Regions from separate parts of the Agrobacterium sp. DE0009 genome, predicted to be linked through region 2. Evidence: predicted binding sites of a transcription regulator. Region 2 holds the regulator's gene; the other holds the start of a gene.
What was found. The regulator LexA, encoded in region 2, represses DNA repair genes until DNA is damaged. The targets are predictions, from matches to a motif close to TGTTCNNNNTGTGTTCNG.

Region 1 (7,767 bases), 640 kb from region 2:
GTGGTCGAAGTGGTTGCGGAAGGCGTTTCCGCCGGCATCGGCGCGCCAATCTATGCCAAGCTCGACCAGGATATCGCCTCCAACCTGATGTCGATTAACGCCGTCAAGGGCGTGGAGATAGGCGAAGGTTTTGCCTCGGCCGAGCTCTCAGGCGAAGAAAATGCCGACGAGATGCGCATGGGCAATGACGGCAAGCCGATCTTTCTGTCCAACCATGCGGGCGGCATTCTGGGCGGGATTGCGACCGGCGAACCTGTTATCGCCCGCTTCGCCATCAAGCCCACATCCTCTATCCTGACGGAGCGCCTGTCGATCGATACCGACGGCAATAATGTCGATGTTCGCACCAAGGGTCGCCACGACCCCTGCGTTGGCATCCGGGCCGTTCCGATCGGTGAAGCGATGATCGCCTGCACCGTTGCCGACCATTACCTGAGGGACCGCGGCCAGACCGGCCGACTGAAATAAAGGGGACCACCATGGCCTATGATCAGAAACGCGTCGTCGACGCCATCCGCGCTTTCGAAGCCGGCGAAATCGTCGTCGTGACCGATGATGACGACCGCGAGAACGAAGGCGACCTGATCATTTCAGCGCTTCACTGCACGCCCGAGAAAATGGCGCTGATCGTGCGCCACACGTCAGGCATCGTTTGCGCCCCCATGCCGCGCGAGGAGGCCAAGCGGCTGAACCTCAACGCCATGGTGGCGGAAAATGACAGCGCCCATACCACAGCCTTCACCGTCAGCGTCGATTTCAAGCATGGCACCACGACAGGCATTTCCGCCGATGACCGCACGCTGACCGTTCGCAATCTTGCAAATCCCAATGTCGGCGCATCTGATTTTACCCGGCCGGGCCATATTTTTCCGCTGATTTCCCGCGAGGGCGGCGTCCTGATGCGCTCCGGTCACACCGAAGCCGCGGTTGATCTTTGCCGGCTCGCAGGCCTGCCGCCTATCGGCGTCATCAGCGAACTGGTGAATGACGACGGTACGGTGATGCGCGGCCCCCAGGTTCTGGATTTCGCCGAAAAACACGGCATGAAACACGTGTCGGTCGCCGATCTCATCGCTTATCGCCAGCGCAAGGAAACGCTGGTGGAGATGGAATCCTCCTTCACCATCGAAACGCCCTTCGGGCCTGCCAAGGCGCAGACCTATTCCCTGCCCTGGGACCCGATGCAGCATATGGCTGTTATTTTCGGTGACATCAGGGATGGCATCGACATTCCCGTTCGCCTTCACCCGGAAAACGTCGCCGACGACGTGTTCGGCGATCGCCAGCCGGTGCGGCATTACATGCAGAAAATAGCCGAGGAAGGCCGCGGCGTCATCGTTTACCTGCGTGAAGGCTCCGTTGGCGTTGGCCAGGTCGCCGGACGGCGCAAGGCACGCGACCCCGATGAAGCGCACGCCCAGGCCCGTTCGCGCGAGAATGAGTGGCTTGAAATCGGCCTCGGCGCGCAAATCCTGAAAGATCTCGGTATCAGCTCCATCAAACTGATGACAACGCGTGAGCGCCACTATGTCGGGCTGGAAGGTTTCGGCATCCAGATTTCGGCGACGGATATAGGGTGAGCTTTGGGTTTTTGCCTAGTCCCATCGCGTAATCGTGAGGCGAGCGGGTGCGGCATTCTCCCCGCCGGGGAGAAGAAACATGCCGCAACGCCGCGACTCCTCAAGAGCGAGAGTAAGGTGTCCGGACCCGCGCCTCTCACAATATCCTGGGCGACCGACCTACTCCTCCCGCCACCCCTCCAGATAATTCACGCGCTCCACGCCAGTAAACTTTGCCAGCCGCGATAGTTCCGCGTCGAGCTTTTCCAGCCGTCCGGCGGAGGCGCGCACGCCGGGCTCGAGCCACAGGCGACGCACATCCAGCGTGCTGCCTTTTCGCTCCGCCTTCATGTCGATGCGGCCGATCAGACGGTCGCCTTCCAGAAGCGGGAAAACATAATAGCCATATTGCCGTTTCGGCTCCGGCACGAAGACTTCGATCCGGTAATAAAAGCCAAAGAGCCGTTCGGTGCGGTTGCGGTCGCGCAGCAGCGGATCGAACGGGCTCAGGACACGGACGCGGGACGACGGTTCGGGCACGTCCGTCAGGTCAGCCGTGAAATCGGCAAAAGCGTAGGACGGGCGGGCCGTTTCGCCGTCAACGGACAGAAGCGAAACCTCGCAGAGTTCGTCACGATGGCCTTTGACCCAGTCCCTCGCCTCCTGCGGCGTCACAAGATCGAAAAACGCGGCGATTTCGCCATGGGTGGCGAACCCCAGCCGTTTCAGTGCCTCGCGGCAGGCCCAGTCGATGAATTGGTCGTGCGCCACTTCGGTTTCGTGATGTTCGCCCGGAATGACACGTTCGGCCAGGTCATAGACCTTCTGGAAGTTCACACGGCCTGATATTGCGAGCTTGCCAGTGTGCCAGAGATATTCCAGTGCGGTCTTGGAGGGATGCCAGTTCCACCAGCCGCCGGACTGGTGCCCCTCCTCCTTCAGTTCACGCGCCAAAACCGGACCGGCGGCGGCGATTCGCTCCAGCGTTTCGCCGAAAGCCGCATCGAAGCCCTCGCCGTGCCATTTGCGCCAGCGCTCCTGAATGATCGGTTCGCGGCGGCGGAAGCGGTGTTTCCAATAGGGGTAAAATTCCGTCGGCACAATGGAGGCGTCATGCGTCCAGTGTTCGAAAAGCGCCCGGTCCTTTTCCAGCAGCGTCGTCAGATGACCGCGCCTGTAGGTCTGGTTACGGGAGAAGATGATCTGGTGGTGGGCGCGCTCCACCGTGCCGATGCTGTCCACCTGTACGAAACCCAGATCGGTGATGAGCTGCAGCAGCCCTTCTTTGGAAAGCGCCTTGCCGGGCGGAGAGGAAAGCCCCTGCCGCGCCAGAAAAATCCGCCTTGCCGCCTCGTTCGAAACCTTGACCATCATGCGACCGAAGGTAGAACGGCTTTTTTGCGATTGCAATGTTCTTTTTTTGTTCCTTGTTTTACTTCTGTTGATGAAGCGGTATAGAACCGGCAACGAGCGCGAGGATAGAGACTTGGAAATCCGTTTTAACGCCGCCAGTGTCGTTTTCGAAGACCGGCAGGTGCTGCAGCCGCTGTCATTGACATTGTCGGAGCGGCGAATCGGCGTGATTGGCCTTAACGGATCGGGCAAAACGACGTTCGCGCGGCTGATCAACGGGCTGAACAAGCCGGACGCGGGCAAAGTGACGGTCAACGGCCTGGACACCGTGACCGATGCCAGGGCTGTCTTGCAGATGGTCGGTTTCATCTTCCAGAACCCGCAGAACCAGATCATCCTGCCCATCGTCCGTGACGATGTCGCCTTCGGCCTGAAACGGCTCGGCCTGAGCAAGACCGAGACGGAAAGCAGAGTGAAGGCCGTTCTATCCCGGCTCGGCATTGCGCATCTGGAGGAAAGGCGCGCGCATGAGCTTTCCGGCGGCGAATTGCAGCTTTCGGCGCTCGCAGCGCTTCTCATCACCCAACCGCAAATCCTCATTCTCGACGAGCCGACCAATCAGCTCGATCTCAAGAACCGGGCCATCGTGGAGAAAACCATGGCGGCGCTGCCGCAGGCGCTTGTTGTCATCACCCACGATCTGCCGCTCCTTACCGGCTTCGATCGCGTGCTGGTGTTTCACGAGGGGGCCTTGATCGCTGACGCCCCGCCCGAAGAAGCGGTCGCGCACTATCTGGAGGTGGCATTGCAATGAAATCGCTGCATGTCGACGGAACCGGTTGGCTCTACCGCGTCTCACCGCGCCTCAAACTCCTGACGCTCATGGGCTTCAGCATCGCGCTCTTTCTCACCCGCGATCTGGCGGCGCTTGTTGCCGCGACCGTTCTGGCTGCCGGCGTTCTCAGCGCGACGCGCCTGCCCCTGCGCGACATCGCCCTGCGGCTGCGGCCGGTGATGCTGACGATCTTCCTCGTTGCCGCCTTCAGCTATCTCCTGCTTCCCGTCAATGATGCGAGTGTCAATCTTTTGCGCCTCACGGCACTCGCGCTGCTTGCGACCGCCGTCACCATCACCGTCAGCATCTCGCAGTTCATGGACGAAATCACGCTCGCTGCTGGGCCTCTGGAAAGGTTGGGGCTGCTCAAGGCCGCCGATATCGGGCTTGCCGTCGGGCTGGTGGTGCGCTTCGTGCCTGAAATCGTCAACCGTTACCACGCGGTGCGTGATGCACATCGCGCCCGTGGCCTGCCCGTGCGGATGGCGACGATCGTCGTGCCGCTCGTCATTATGACGTTGAAGGATGCCGATGCCATTGCCGACGCCATTGACGCCCGCGGTTTCAGAGGCCAAAGCTGACAGGCATATAATCTTCAGGAGTTTTTAGTGTCATGACGACCCGCGATCTTGTTTTGATTTCTCTTTTTTCCGCCATCATCATTGCGCTCGGTCTTTTGCCGCCCATCACGCTTGGCTTCATTCCCGTGCCGATCACCGCGCAGTCGCTCGGCGTGATGCTGGCCGGTGTGGTGCTGGGCGCGAAGCGCGGCACGCTTGCGGTTCTGCTGACGATCCTGATCGCTGCCATCGGCCTGCCGGTGCTCTCGGGCGGACGCGGCGGCCTTTCGATCTTTACGACACCGACAACGGGCTTCCTGATCGGCTGGATCGCAGCCGCTTTCGTCACCGGTTTCCTCTCGGAAAAATTCGTCCATCGTGGCCAGTCGGCTTTGGCACAGGGCGTCGGTTTCTTCATCGCCAGCCTGATCGGCGGCGTGGTGGTGCTTTATGCTTTCGGCATCTCCTATCTGGCTGTCGTCGTGGGACTCGGTTTTGAAAAGGCTTTCATGGGTTCGCTCGCCTTCATTCCCGGCGATGCGCTGAAAGCCGTTCTTGCCGCCCTTGCCGGCCGTGCGGTGATGGCCGGTTATCCGCTTCTGCCGCAGCGCGCCTGATTGAAGTCTCAGGGAGGAAAGAATGGCGACCCGACTTTACGAACATCCGATCTTCCTTGAGCATATCACGCCTTCCGGCCATCCCGAGCGGCCAGACCGCCTGCGGTCGCTGAACATCGCGCTTGAACATCCGAATTTCGAGCGGCTGGACCGGAAGGAAGCGCCGCAGGCGAATGAAGACGCGGTGCTGCTGGCCCATCCGGAAGAGCATCTTCTTGCCGTGATGCGGCAGGTTCCCGAAGAGGACGGTGAGATCAACCGGATCGAGTCCGACACCTATCTCTCCCCCAAAAGCCTTCAGGCTGCGCTGACCGGCATCGGCGCCGCCATGGCGGCCGTGGATGACGTGTTTACCGGTGCCGCCGACAACGTCTTCGTCGCATCCCGCCCGCCCGGCCACCATGCCGAGACCGCCAAGGCCATGGGTTTCTGTCTGTTCAACAATGTGGCGATTGCCGCCCGCCATGCGCAGAAGGCGCACGGCGCGGAGCGTATCGCCATCATCGACTGGGACGTGCATCACGGCAACGGTACGCAGGATATCTTCTGGAACGACACATCCGTGCTGTTCTGCTCCACCCACCAGATGCCGCTTTACCCGTGGAGCGGTGACAAGAACGAAACCGGCGTGAAGAACAACATCGTCAACGCGCCGCTTTCGCCCAATACCGGTAGCGAGCATTTTCGCGAGGCCTTCAAATCGCGCGTGCTGCCGGCGATTGCGGATTTTTCGCCTGATCTCATTCTCATCTCTGCCGGTTTCGACGCGCATCACCGCGATCCGCTCGCGCAGATCAATCTGGTGGGAGAGGATTTCGACTGGGCGACGGGCCGGCTTCTGGAGATGGCGGATAAATACACATCGAACCGGGTCGTCAGCCTGCTGGAAGGCGGTTATGATCTGGAAGGGCTGGCGGAATCGGCAGCCATGCATATCTTGAGAATGATGAAGGGTTGAACATGACGGAAAATGCCAACACAGCCGATGTCAGCGGTTATTCGTTCGAAAAAGCCGTCGCCGAGCTGGAAAGCATTGTCGCACGCCTGGAACGCGGAGACGTGGCGCTGGACGAATCCATCGCCATCTATGAGCGCGGCGAAGCCCTGAAGAAGCATTGCGAAACGCTGCTGAACGCTGCCGAAAAGCGCATCGAGAAGATCCGTCTCGACCGCGCAGGCAAGCCGCAGGGTGTGGAGCCGCTCGACGGGGAATAAACACGTCCTGTTGAACGGTGTGACGCTGCGTTCATCATTACAGCGCTCCCGTCCCGTTCCATTCGTGTTAAGCTTCCGCGTAACAATACGAGGAGCTGACCATGTCCTTCTTTCCCGGCAACGACCCCGTCGCGGGCGATGCCTTTGCCTGCGACGCCATCGAGAACCTCATCATTCCGCGCACCAGCGACATTGGCGGTTTTGCCGTGCGCCGGGCGCTGCCGACCCGGCAGCGGCGGCTTGTCGGCCCGTTCATCTTTTTTGACCGCATGGGGCCGGCGATCCTGAAGGCGGGTGAGGCGCTCGACGTCAAGCCGCACCCGCATATCGGGCTTTCCACGGTGACCTATCTGTTCGACGGCGAAATCAAGCATCGCGACAGTCTCGGCACCGAGCTTGTCATTCGCCCCGGCGACATCAACCTGATGACGGCCGGGCGCGGCATCGTGCATTCGGAACGCACGCCGGAAAACCTGCGCGGCCATCCGCTGTCCATGTCCGGCCTGCAGACCTGGCTTGCCCTGCCCGATCATATGGAGGAAATCGACCCGGCTTTTGCGCACACCGCGAAAGAAGAGATGCCGCTGATCGATATCAAGGGCGCATCCGGCCGGGTGGTGATCGGCGAATTCGAAGGCCTCACCTCCCCCGTTTCGGCCTTTACCGACACGCTGTATGTCGACCTGACCCTGGAGCCGGGCATAAAGTTCCCCTTCTCCGCCGATCATGAAGAGCGGGCGATCTATATTCTGTCCGGTTCGCTGGATGTGGCCGGCGATATCTTCGCCGCCGACCAGCTGCTCGTTTTCCGGCCCGGCGACGACATCACACTGCAGGCCGGCAGCAATGGCTGTCACATCATGATCTTTGGCGGGGCAGCACTGAATGAGCGCCGTTACATCTGGTGGAACTTCGTTTCGTCATCAAAAGAACGCATAGAGCAGGCCAAACAGGAGTGGAGAACAGGTCGCTTCGACATCGTTCCCGGTGACGAAGAAGAGTTTGTCCCTTTGCCGGAAGGTTGAAATTCTATAGAAGTATACGACATGCATGGCTCACCCGACGGCTTTCGCGACGAAGGACGTTCTCACGCGCCGCCCGGGGACCACCAGAAAAGGCCGAACGATTGACCGGAATGCCACAGACACCATTGCTTGACCGGGTGAATTTTCCCTCCGATCTCAAGGAGATCGACGATCGCGACCTGCCGGAATTGGCCAGGGAACTGCGCGACGAGATGATTGACGCCGTGTCGAAGACCGGCGGCCATCTGGGTGCCGGCCTTGGCGTCGTGGAACTGACGATTGCCATCCACAAAGTATTCAATACGCCGGAAGACCGGCTGATCTTCGATGTTGGCCATCAATGTTATCCGCACAAGATCCTGACCGGCCGGCGTGATCGCATCCGCACGCTGCGCCAGGAAAACGGGCTTTCCGGTTTCACCCGGCGGGCCGAAAGCGAATATGATGATTTCGGCGCCGGTCACTCTTCCACCTCCATTTCCGCCGGTCTCGGCATGGCGGTGGCGGCGGGTCTCGATGGCAGCGACCGCAAGGTGATCGCTGTCATCGGTGACGGTTCCATGTCTGCCGGCATGGCGTTTGAGGCGCTCAACAATGCCGGCG
Region 2 (7,767 bases):
GGGACATGCCTGCAACCGGCAGTCCGCTGGTCCGGGTCGATCGGGTGCGCAAGACATTCGGCGGGCTGACGGCGGTCAACGATGTCAGCTTTGACATCAAGGCCGGGCAGATCGTCGGCCTGATCGGTCCGAACGGCGCCGGCAAGAGCACGACTTTCAATCTCATCACCGGAATCCTCGACCTTTCGGGCGGTGACGTCACCTATCAGGGACAGACGCTTTCGGGCCTCAATCCGCGGCTCATCGCCAAACGCGGCATCGCCAGAACCTTTCAGCACGCCAAGGTCCTTCCGACCATGTCGGTCCTCGAAAACGTCGCTCTCGGCGCGCATCTGCGCGGCAATGCCGGCGTCTTCCGAAGCTTCTTGCGATTGGAGCGACAACAGGAGCAAGCTCTGCTTGCGGAAGCCGCGCATCAGCTCGATCGCGTCGGTCTCGGTGCCCATCGCGACCGCCCCGCCGGCGACCTCGCTCTCGGGCAGATCCGAATTCTGGAAATCGCCCGCGCGCTTTGCCTCAACCCAACCCTGCTGCTGCTCGACGAACCGGCGGCCGGTCTGCGCCACGGGGAAAAGCAGGAGCTCGCGACGCTGCTGAAAAAACTGCGGACCGAGGGCGTCAGCGTCCTGCTTGTCGAACATGACATGGGTTTCGTCATGGGGCTGGTCGACCACATCGTCGTGCTCGATTTCGGTACCCTGATCGCCGAAGGCAAGCCGGCTGAAATCCGGCAACATCCGGCCGTGATCGCGGCTTATCTTGGGGGGGCAGCGTGAGCGGACATCTACTCGACATCAAAGACATCCACGTTGCCTATGGCCGGGCGGAAGTGGTGCATGGCATCTCGCTATCCATGACATCGGGCAGCATCGTCACGGTCATCGGGGCGAACGGAGCGGGCAAAACCACGCTGCTGAACGCCATCATGGGTGTCGTGCCTTCGCGCGGGACCATTCTTTACGACGGCGCGCCGGTGCCCGAGACAATCGAGGGCCGCGTTGCCGCCGGCCTTTGCCTCGTGCCGGAAAGGCGAGAATTATTCGGCTCGATGACGGTTGAGGACAATATCGAACTTGGCGGTTTCCTGCGTTCCCGTCAGGAGCGCGACGAGACACGCGATGCTGTTTACACACTCTTCCCGCGCCTTCGCGAACGCCGCAAGCAGCTCGCCGGAACACTGTCCGGCGGCGAAAGGCAGATGCTGGCGCTCGCGCGGGCGTTGATGAGCCGGCCGAGACTGCTGCTTCTCGATGAGCCGAGCCTTGGACTTGCACCGCTGATTGTCGCCGAAATCCTGCGTATCGTCGCCGACCTGCGTCAAACCGGTGTCTCCATCCTGTTGGTCGAGCAGAATGCCCGCGCCGCGCTCGAAATTGCCGACGAAGCTTATCTCGTCGAACTTGGTGAAGTGCGCCGCTCAGGCCCAGCTTCCGAACTCGCCGTCGATCCCGCTCTGATGGCGAGTTATCTCGGGCCGGGCGAACACGCCATCCAGTGACATCCGCGACCGCTTCGTGCTGACGCTCGGCCCCGTGGAAACGGGGCGTGGCTCCGCGTGGGCGCCGCTATGACAGCAGTCCAACCGCAACTCCATCTTCCAGGAGGCTTTAGATGAATTACGTCCTGACGCTGCGCTGCCCCAACAGAAGCGGAATCGTCGCTGCGGTCTCGGGCCGCATCGCACAGCATGGCGGCGATATTTATGAAGCTCAACAATTCGACGACCATGAAACGGGCATGTTTTTCATGCGTGTCGCCTTCTCCATGGCCGGCGACGAGGCAGGCTTTCGCAATGGACTTGCCGAGGAGATCGATCGCTTCGCTCTCGACGCCACGCTGCGTCCAGCAGGTGCGCCGCGCAAGCTGCTGCTGCTCGTTTCCCGCTTCGACCACTGCCTCGGCGATCTTCTCTATCGCCACCGCATCGGCGAATTGAATGCCGAGATCGTCGGCATCGTCGGCAACCACCCCCGCGAGGCCCTGAACCTCACGCTGATGGGCGGGATAAAGTACCATCACCTGCCGGTGACAAAAGACAACAAGGCCGAACAGGAAACGCGCATCAAGGACATCATCGAAGAAACGGGCACCGACCTCGTCGTTCTTGCCCGCTACATGCAGATCCTGTCGGACAACTTCTCCGAATACTTATCCGGGCGCTGCATCAACATTCACCACTCCTTCCTGCCGGGTTTCAAGGGCGCAAAGCCCTATCACCAAGCCCATGAGAGGGGCGTCAAAATGATCGGTGCAACGGCCCATTACGTCACCCGCGATCTCGATGAAGGGCCGATCATCTGCCAGGACGTCGAGCCGGTCAGCCATGCCGATACACCGGATGAGCTGGTCCGCAAGGGACGCGACATCGAGCGACGCGTGCTGGCCCGGGCGGTTTCATGGCACCTTGAGGACCGGGTGCTTCTCAATAAGAACAAGACGGTCGTTTTCGCGCGATAGCACAGCCCGATCTACACCCTGACCTGAAACGCGGAACAAATGGGACGCGTCGGGGCCCCGCCTGGGAACGACTTCTGGAGCTTTGGTTACCTCCAATTTGCAAAATGTAAATCCGAGCGAAGCTTAACCAGATTTTAGGGGATTGCGGAACACATATGGAACATATAGTGTTCGTTCTGTATTTGTTTCGCGACTCCAACGACGATTCTCAAGGGTGTTTTCCTCATGCTCACGCGCAAACAGCAGGAATTGCTTCTCTTCATTCATGAGCGAATGAAAGAGTCCGGCGTGCCGCCCTCCTTCGATGAAATGAAGGATGCACTCGATCTTGCTTCCAAATCCGGCATCCACCGGCTGATCACGGCGCTCGAAGAGCGCGGGTTTATTCGCCGGCTACCCAACAGGGCTCGAGCGCTCGAAGTCATCAAGCTTCCGGAGGCCTATACGCCGGGCGCAAGGCCGCAGCGCGGCTTCTCACCGAGCGTTATCGAAGGCAGTCTCGGCAAACCGAAAACGCCGGAGCCGCCCCCTGCTCCCAAGGCACCCGCAAATGACATTGCAGGTGCGGCGACCGTACCTGTCATGGGCCGGATCGCTGCCGGTGTGCCGATCTCGGCCATTCAGAACAATACGCATGACGTGGCCGTTCCAGTGGACATGCTAGGCTCAGGCGAACATTACGCGCTTGAGGTCAAGGGCGATTCGATGATCGAGGCCGGCATCTTCGATGGCGATACGGTCATCATCCGCAATGGAAATACGGCCAATCCGGGCGATATCGTTGTGGCGCTGGTGGATGATGAAGAAGCCACGCTGAAGCGGTTCCGCCGCAAGGGTGCATCCATCGCGCTGGAAGCGGCGAACCCGGCCTACGAGACCCGCATTTTTGGGCCTGATCGGGTGAAAATTCAGGGCAAGCTGGTGGGGCTTATCCGGCGCTATCATTGATGCCGCCGTCGGTCTGGATAAAACCGGATCGATTGGCAAGACATATCTAGCCTTCAAGATGAATGGCGCGTCATTCCGGTGGATTGATGCGCTTTTTTCTTTTGAAGGCATGAAGGTGCTTTTGAAAGGGTCAAGGCGGGTTTGACACGAATTCGGCCTGGATGTCGTTCACCCATCAACGGGCTTTATGAGTGCGATGGATTCTTTGCGATATTCGCCGCAACGTCGCTGGTATAAAACTGCGACACAGTCAGGAGACACGCCATGTATGATCTTTATATCGCAAACAAGAACTACTCCTCCTGGTCGCTGCGGCCATGGGTGTTGATGCGCACGCTCGGTATTGCCTTTGAAGAGAAACTCGTTCCCTTTGGCGAAGGCGTCTCATTTTCCACCTTTTCTCCCACCGGCAAGGTCCCCTGCCTCGTCGATGAGGGTGTGACGGTCTGGGAATCGCTGGCGATCGCGGAATATCTCGCCGAGCGTCATCAAGGGGTCTGGGCAAGCGACAAGCAGGCCAGAGCCTGGTCGCGTTCGGCGGCAAGCGAAATGCATGCGGGATTTTCGTCGCTGCGCAATCTCTACCCCATGTCGGTCGGCATTCGTGTCACGCCAAAGCGTGGTGATGCCGGGCTGGCAGCTGATATCAAGCGTATCGATGTTTTGTGGAGCGAAGGCCTTTCGACCTTCGGTGGTCCTTATCTCGCCGGCCAGAAGTTCACGGCAGTGGATGCCTTCTTCTGCCCCGTGGCATTCCGTTTCCAGACTTATGGTGCGGATCTATCCCCCGCAGCAAAGGCCTATTGCGATCGCCTGCTCGCCCTGCCCGCCATGCGCGAATGGTATGAGGCAGGCCTGAAAGAAATGTGGCGGGACCCAGCGCATGAAGACGAAATCGCCAGCATCGGTCAGTTGACTGCGGATCTGCGCGCGAAGGCTTGAGACGATTTGCCGGCGGCAATCATTGCGACGCCGCCAGCAGACGCGTGATCGTTTCCGGTAGCTCATGCTCGTAGCGACCAGATTTCCAATCGTAATACCGATGTTCGCTCCAAGACCGGTTCATGCCTGCGGTCGAAGCGCGCAGTTTTTCCACGACGCCCGGCTGATTGGCTGACGCGAAGTTGATCTCCACTGAACCAATGCGCCGCAAGATGTCTCGATTGAGAAGCAGCGCGCCTGAGCGGCACTGTGAAAACGAGGTTCTCTGGGAAACAATGACGACGTCGGCGATGTCACATGCCTTTCCAGCCAGACGCCCTTCCTCCAGCACGATGATCCATTCGCCGCTCTGTGCCTGCGCCACGCACCAGCGACCCCGCTTGCAGGTGAAAACGCCCGGCGTTCCCGCTTTCAGCGCAACCGCCATCTCGCGTGCGGCGGCTCGCAACTCCTCCTGCGACAGCTTTGCTTTTTTGGTAAACGTCTCTGGCCGGTCCCGCTGCAGAATAACCGGCGCCTGCGGTGTCTTGGCAAGCAGCAGCGCCCTCTGCCACTGGTCATAAATAAAGCCATGGGGTCGGGTTCTCGTGGTGTAAACCTTCTCATCGGCAAGAAGCGCCACCAGCGAGCCATCTTCATGAACGAGGAGATCCGGCAGATCGCGTTGAAATGTCGTTGCCGAGAGCCCGAAGGCAAGCAGCAGAGGCGGGATGCCCAAGAGCGCCAGGCGGGTGCGCAACAGGGTGAGCAGCAGAAAGCCGGCCGAGGCGATACCGATGAACCAGCCATGCGGGCGTCCGGTCGCTGCGCTTCCGCCCCAGGACGCAACTTCGTCCGCGACCTCGATGACCATCGCCATGCCATAGCCCATGACCTTCAGAAATGGCGCGTCGAGCCCGAACGGCATCAGCAGCATGGCGATCAGACCGAAGGGCATCACAATCAGCGACATCAGCGGCGTCGCGGCAAGATTGGCGAAAAGTCCATAGGTGGTGACACGTTGGAAATGTTCGGCGGAATAGATTGCCGTCGAAAGCCCGCCAATCAGCGACGTCGTGATGACGCCCGCCATCACAGCGCCTGCCATCTGCGCGACCGTGATCCAGCTGGGCTTTCTTCCCATATAAAGACGCTCGCGACCACTACGCCGGCGGCTCCAGGCGGCGTAGGCGGAAACAAGCGCGATTGTCGCCGCAAAAGACATCTGAAAGCTTGGCCCCATCACTTCGGAGGGCGAGAGCGCGAGAACAATGAGAGCGGAAAGCGCGACGTTTCTGAGGCTGAGCGACGGCTGGTCAAACAGCACCGCGACCAGCATGATCGACATCATCAGCCAGGCCCGTTCTGCTGAAACCGCGAAGCCGGAGATCAGATAGTAGCATAGCGTCATGACGAGCGCTGCGAAGGCGGATATCTTCTTGACTGGCCATCGCTGGGCAAAGGCCGGAAACAGGCTGAACCCCATCCTCATGCCGACAAAGAAGATGCCTGACGCCAGGGCCATGTTGAGCCCGGATATGGCGACGATATGGGCAAGCCCCGACACCCGCAACGCCTCCATTGTCTCCGGCGATATGGCCTGTCGCTCATCGGTGACGATGGATGCGGCGAAGGCACCCGCGTCGCCTCCGATCGTCGTGCGAATGCGCTCGGCGATGGCGGCGCGCAGGCGATAGAGCCACATGTCGGCCATCTCCAGCCAACCCTCAGCCCCAAGGTTCGCCATCGCCAACGGCTGGGGCGGCTGGTAAAAGAAGCCTGTCGCTCCGATACCGCGGAAATAGGATGAAAAGGCGAAATCGTTCAATCCCGGCAGAGCCGGTCCGGACGGCGGAGAGAGCCGCGCCTTGCCGCGAATGATCGCGCCTATCGGCATGGGTTCGCCGCCACCACGCGCGAGAAGCGACACCCTCCCCGGCGAACGCGTAAGTGATGGTGCTTCAGTGGAGTGGAGCTCGACGAGATATCGCCAGTCACCCCGCGCATCCACCTCACGCCGGACGACCTTCCCGGTAACCGTCGTGGTCACCGGCGTGTCCAGAAGGACAGTCGCGGCGCGGCGGGTTTCCAGTTCCGCAAAAAGCATGCCGAGCAACATCAGCGCGACAACGCTGCAAACCCTTGACCCGGCATCAAGGCGATATCTGGTTAGCAGCGCCAAGGGGGCCGCGACCAAAATCGCGATGATCAGAAGCGGCAAGGAAGGCGTGGTCCCAAGAGAAAACCACAGGATTGCCCCGCAGCCGATGAAGACGGGTACAAAGAGGAAATCGTGACCGAATGCGCGTTCTTCCGTCAGCCATGCGGCAAGTTTTTGAGTAACGGAAATGTTCCGCGCCGCCACATCAACCAAGGCCGGCACAACAGCGGTCGGCGCGGCGCCTGAGCGCCGCAGCGGCGCCAGGATATCCACCGTGCCGGGGGTATCTCCCTGCAGCGTTTTGACATATCCGAAATGCTCTTTTTCACCTTGACCAAGCATTCTGGGCCGCGCCCCTGCCGCACTGAAGACAGGTTTGCAGATGGACTGCCGGTATTGCAATGCTTTCCTTTAACTCTGCGTTGACCGAGATTGAATTGCTGCCAATCACAAGGCCAAAAGCAAGGCGTTCACCTTTGCCGCAATGCACAATTTGACCTTTGGATAGCTTGGCATCTGCGACAGGATCATATAGCTAATCGGTAGACGCTTAACCGCGGGGCGCATCCAAACGCCCCCACCCGCATGTTTTCGGAGGATCAGTATGACGGAAAAAAGCGCTACAGTGACACTTGGCGACAAACAGGTCGAACTCCCTGTCAGGGAAGGCACGATCGGGCCGAGCGTCGTCGATATCGCCACGCTGTATAAGAACACCGGCTCCTTCACCTACGACCCGGGTTTCACGTCGACAGCCTCCTGCGAATCCAAGATCACCTATATCGATGGTGACGAGGGCGTGCTGCTGCATCGCGGCTTCCCGATCGAGCAGCTGGCCGAACAGGGCGACTTCCTGGAAACCTGCTATCTGCTGCTGTACGGCGAACTGCCGACGGCTGCGCAGAAGAAGGACTTCGACACCCGCGTCACGCGCCACACCATGGTGCACGAGCAGATGAGCCGCTTTTTCACCGGCTACCGTCGCGATGCGCATCCGATGGCCGTCATGTGCGGCACGGTCGGCGCTCTCTCGGCTTTCTACCACGACTCGACCGACATCACCGATCCGCACCAGCGCATGGTCGCTTCCCTACGCATGATCGCCAAGATGCCGACGATCGCCGCCATGGCCTACAAGTATCATATCGGCCAGCCCTTCGTTTACCCGAAGAACGATCTGGATTACGCCTCCAACTTCCTGCACATGTGCTTTGCCGTACCGTGCGAGGACTACAAGGTCGATCCGGTTCTGGCACGCGCCATGGACCGCATTTTCATCC

Region 1: FS804_RS06115 (energy-coupling factor ABC transporter ATP-binding protein) is a predicted target of LexA. The motif match lies at 2,970-2,987, and genes of this name have one in related genera.

Annotation. Positions count from the first base shown of each region.
Region 1 covers NZ_VEIU01000001.1:1,189,216-1,196,982, forward strand. Annotated here, with positions in the region: gene aroC (chorismate synthase) at 1-468, shown strand, start outside; gene ribB (3,4-dihydroxy-2-butanone-4-phosphate synthase) at 480-1,580, shown strand; gene FS804_RS06110 (winged helix-turn-helix domain-containing protein) at 1,740-2,933, opposite strand; gene FS804_RS06115 (energy-coupling factor ABC transporter ATP-binding protein) at 3,046-3,726, shown strand; gene FS804_RS06120 (energy-coupling factor transporter transmembrane protein EcfT) at 3,723-4,328, shown strand; gene FS804_RS06125 (biotin transporter BioY) at 4,361-4,924, shown strand; gene FS804_RS06130 (histone deacetylase family protein) at 4,947-5,882, shown strand; gene FS804_RS06135 (exodeoxyribonuclease VII small subunit) at 5,885-6,139, shown strand; gene FS804_RS06140 (pirin family protein) at 6,241-7,164, shown strand; gene dxs (1-deoxy-D-xylulose-5-phosphate synthase) at 7,266-7,767, shown strand, end outside.
Region 2 covers NZ_VEIU01000001.1:547,337-555,103, forward strand. Annotated here, with positions in the region: gene FS804_RS02800 (ATP-binding cassette domain-containing protein) at 1-776, shown strand, start outside; gene FS804_RS02805 (ABC transporter ATP-binding protein) at 773-1,498, shown strand; gene purU (formyltetrahydrofolate deformylase) at 1,612-2,457, shown strand; gene lexA (transcriptional repressor LexA) at 2,683-3,405, shown strand; gene FS804_RS02820 (glutathione S-transferase family protein) at 3,670-4,347, shown strand; gene FS804_RS02825 (ComEC/Rec2 family competence protein) at 4,367-6,829, opposite strand; gene gltA (citrate synthase) at 7,092-7,767, shown strand, end outside.